DNA from 2 places in the Nitratireductor aquibiodomus genome. Region 2 is predicted to be linked to the other one. Evidence: riboswitches for the same ligand, from Rfam matches in the RefSeq annotation. Region 2 holds a riboswitch; the other holds the start of a gene.
The links. A riboswitch is a leader RNA that binds a small molecule or an ion and turns the genes downstream of it on or off. The one in region 2 is predicted to bind S-adenosylmethionine.
Positions count from the first base shown of each region.

Region 1 (2,201 bases), 1.2 Mb from region 2:
CCGAGCTTGCCAAGCTCCTCGACCAACCAGGCACTCCAGGTCTCGTTGTACGCAACGGCCCGTTCCACATGCGCCTTGTCGCGGATCGCCGCCGCACCCGCCTCGATGGCCAGCGCATTGACATTGAAGGGACCGCGCACGCGGTTCACCGCATCCACCACATGCGCCGGTGCGTACATCCAGCCGATGCGCAGCGCCGCCATGCCGTGGATTTTGGAGAAGGTCCGCGTCATCACGACGTTTTCGCTCGAAGAGACGAGTTCGATGCCGGATTCGTAATCGTTGCGGCGCACATATTCGGCGTAGGCAGCATCCAGCACCAGAAGCGCCGTCTTCGGCAGGCCTGCCTGCAGGCGGCGCACTTCGTCCACCGGAATGTAAGTGCCAGTCGGGTTGTTCGGGTTAGCAAGGAACACGATGCGCGTTTTTTCCGTCACCGCCGCAAGGATTGCGTCGACATCCGCGCGCTCCTTGTCTTCCTTCACCACCACCGGCGTGCCACCGGCCGCCAGCGTCTGGATGCGGTAGACAAGAAACCCGTGCTCGGTGAAAATCGCCTCGTCGCCGGGCTTGATATAGGTCTGCGCGAGCAGGCCAAGAAGCTCATCGGACCCGTTGGAGCAAAGAATATTGGCCGGGTTCAGCCCATGCGTCTCCGCAATGGCATTGCGCAGTTTGGTTGCCGATCCGTCCGGATAAAGCTCCAGATGCCCCATCGCTTTGGAAATCGCCTCGACCGCCGCGGGCGAGGGCCCGAGCGGAGATTCGTTCGAGGAGAGCTTCCACACCTTCGTCGCACATGGCGCGCTCTCGCGGCCGGGCACATAGGCGGCGATATCCATGACACCGGGCTTCGGTTCGGGACGGACGGACGTGCTCATTGAATGGTCCTGTTTTTGGGAAACGGTTAGTCGGATCCTCGACCCTGCGGAGAAAATCCGTCCGTTGCTTTAGCCCATGACAGCGATTGACGCAAAGAAAACACCATCCTAAATAAAGACCTTCACTCGTGGTGATTTGGCCGGTCGGCTTGCAGCCACGTAAAACAATTCGCTAAAAGGCCGAGCGAAGCAGAATTTGCTGAGACCGGTCGCGATTTCGCCACCGGTCTTTTTTGTTGGAGCAAAACAATGCCGATCAAGATCCCCGACCAGCTTCCCGCCCGCGATGTTCTCGTGCGTGAAGGTGTGTCCGTGATGGACGAGCAGACAGCGCTGCGGCAGGACGTCCGCCCGCTACAGATCGGGCTCCTCAACCTCATGCCCAACAAAATCCGCACCGAAACCCAGTTTGCCCGGCTGATCGGCGCTTCGCCCCTTCAGGTGGAACTGACCCTCGTGCGCATCGGCAACCACCGTGCCAAGAACACGCCGGAAGAACACCTTATATCCTTCTACCAGACCTGGGAGGAAGTGCGTGACCGCAAGTTCGACGGCTTCATCATCACCGGTGCGCCGATTGAGCTTCTCCCGTTCGAGGAAGTCACCTACTGGAAGGAACTGGAGCAGATTCTGGACTGGACGCTGACCAACGTCCACTCATCCTTTTATATCTGCTGGGGTGCCATGGCGGCTGCCTGGCATTTCCACCGCGTTCCCAAATACACGCTCGAGAAGAAGGCTTTTGGCGTCTTCAGGCACCGCAACAATGCGCCCGCCTCTCCCTTCCTCGCCGGCTTCTCGGACGATTTCGCCATCCCCGTCTCGCGCTGGACCGAGGTCCGCTCTGCCGACATTCCCGCCGACAAAGGCCTCCAGGTGCTCATGGAATCGGACGTAACCGGCCCCTGCCTCCTGACGGAAGAGACAGGCAACCGGCTCTACATGTTCAACCACATCGAATACGATTCCACCTCGCTCAAGGAGGAGTATGACCGCGATGTTGCAACGGGGACCGAGGTTGCCATACCGCATGGCTACTACCCGGACAACGATCCCAGCCGCCCGCCTCTCAACCGCTGGCGTTCCCATGCGCATCTGCTCTTCGGCAACTGGATCAACCAGGTGTACCAGTCCACGCCCTATGACCTGGAAGAGATCGGCCGGCGCTAGGGCATTTTGCAGTCAGGTGGAATCACCTGACGTCCGCACAAATGCGGGTACTCTAGCCTCCGCGCGATCTCGCCTTCAGCCAAGCTGATTGGCAAATGCCCCAAAACGATTTCGGGGAGAAAGGAGATACGGCTCATAATACAACTTATT
Region 1 covers NZ_FNSL01000001.1:1,832,948-1,835,148, forward strand. Annotated here, with positions in the region: gene hisC (histidinol-phosphate transaminase) at 1-881, opposite strand, end outside; SAM riboswitch at 1,000-1,077, shown strand; gene metA (homoserine O-acetyltransferase MetA) at 1,131-2,051, shown strand.
Region 1: it holds a riboswitch for S-adenosylmethionine, as region 2 does, so the genes downstream of both, metA (homoserine O-acetyltransferase MetA) here and BLW55_RS14445 (O-succinylhomoserine sulfhydrylase) in region 2, are expected to answer to the same signal.

Region 2 (2,201 bases):
AAAGCGCTGACCCCTGCGGTCAGCGCATGCGAAAGTGCTTGGAGAGCTTCAGCGACTGGCCCTGATAGTTGGACTTCAGGTCCGCGCCGTAGAGCGCACGGGGGCGTGAGAGCATCCGCTCGTAGACGAGACGGCCGACGATCTGGCCGTGTTCGAGAATGAACGGAACCTCGTGGCTGCGCACTTCCAGAACCGCACGGCTGCCGGTTCCGCCAGCGGACGAATGCCCGAAGCCGGGATCGAAAAAGCCCGCATAGTGCACGCGGAACTCGCCCACCAGCGGATCGAATGGCGTCATCTCGGCAGCGTGGTGCGGCGGCACATGCACCGCTTCCTGCGACACGAGAATATAGAACTCGTCAGGATCGAGGATCAGACCGCCCGCACCGTCGCCGGTCAGCGGCTCCCAGAAGTCCGCGATATCGTGCTGATCGCGCTGGTCCACGTCGATGAGCGCCGTGTGATGTTTTGCGCGATACCCGATCAACCCGTTTTCGCCGCCGCTCAGATCGACCGAAAGCGCGATACCGCCGCCGGTGATGTTGGGGTCGTCCGAAGCGACAAGCGTCTCGCGCGCATGCAGGTCCGCCAGCGCGCTTTCATCGAGCAGCGCCTTGCCGGTGCGGAACCTTATCTGCGAAAGGCGTGATCCGGTGCGCACGACGATCGGGAAGGTGCGCGGGCTCACCTCCATGTAGAGCGGACCGGAATAGCCGGCTGGGATCTTGTCGAACTCCTGCCCGTGGTCGGTCATCACGCGGGTAAAGATATCGAGCCGGCCGGTCGAACTCTTGGGGTTGGCAGAGGCGGAGATGCCATCTGGCAGATCGAGCCCTTCCAGCAGCGGCACGATGTAAACGCACCCGGTCTCCAGCACGGCGCCCTCGCCGAGCTGGATTTCGTGCAGCTTGAGTCTCTCGAGCTTTTCGGAAACGCGGTGGTTCGGCCCCGGCAGGAAGCTGGCGCGCACGCGATAGGCAATGGTGCCAAGCCTCAGATCGAGACTGGCCGGCTGAATCTGGTCGCCATCCAGCGGGTGGGCCGAGGCGAGCGCCCCATTGTCGAACAGTGCCGCAATGTCCTTGTCCGGCAGAATTCCCGCTTTTGCCAACGCCCCTCTCCTTGCACAGGGTTTGATTGAACGAGGTTTAGCGCCGCTTGTCGTTGACGCAAGGCGCCTGAAGGTCTAATGGACCTTTATCCCGTGGTGATTTGGCCGGTCGGCTTGCAGCCACGTTAAAGAAGTCGCTAAAAGGCCGCGCTCGATCACCGGACCGGCATGCGGCTTTTCGCGGCCGGTTTTTTTGTTGGGTGTAGAAGCGATGACAGAGAATTCCGAGAACGACTGGAAAGCACAGACGGCGCTTGTTCATGGCGGGGTCACCCGCTCGCATTTTGGCGAAACCTCCGAAGCGATCTATCTGACGCAGGGTTTTGTCTATGACAGTGCGGAAGCGGCGGAAGCCCGCTTCAAGGGCGAAGAACCGGGCTTCGTCTATTCCCGCTATGCCAATCCGACCGTCGACATGTTCGAGCGCCGCATGTGCGCGCTGGAGGGCGCCGAAGAGGCGCGCGCCATGTCTTCCGGAATGGCCGCTGTCACCGCCGCGCTGCTTTGCTCGCTCAGGGCGGGCGATCATGTGGTGGCGGGCCGCGCGCTTTTCGGATCGTGCCGCTGGGTGGTTGAAACGCTGATGCCCCGCTACGGGATCGAGACAACGCTTGTCGACGGCGCGAAGCTTGAAAACTGGAAGGCCGCCGTGCGGCCGAACACGAAGCTCTTCTTCCTTGAAAGCCCCACCAACCCGACTCTGGAAGTGGCCGACATCGCCGGCGTAGCGGCCCTTGCCAACGAAGTTGGCGGGCGTCTCGTGGTCGACAACGTCTTCGCCACCCCCCTTCTGCAAAAACCGCTTGAGCTCGGCGCGCATGTGGTCGTCTATTCCGCGACCAAGCACATTGACGGTCAGGGCCGATGTCTGGGCGGTGTCGTCCTTTCGGACAGGGAGTGGATCGACGAGCAACTGCAGGACTTTTTCCGCCATACGGGGCCAAGCCTCTCGCCCTTCAATGCGTGGACTCTGCTCAAGGGGCTGGAAACGCTGCCGCTGCGCGTGCGCCAGCAGACCGAGAGCGCCGGCCGTATCGCCGATCTGCTCGCCGACCACCCCAAAGTCGCCCGCGTCATCTACCCGGGACGC
Region 2 covers NZ_FNSL01000001.1:3,029,358-3,031,558, reverse strand. Annotated here, with positions in the region: gene BLW55_RS14455 (ion transporter) at 1-10, shown strand, start outside; gene BLW55_RS14450 (2'-deoxycytidine 5'-triphosphate deaminase) at 20-1,111, opposite strand; SAM riboswitch at 1,195-1,272, shown strand; gene BLW55_RS14445 (O-succinylhomoserine sulfhydrylase) at 1,323-2,201, shown strand, end outside.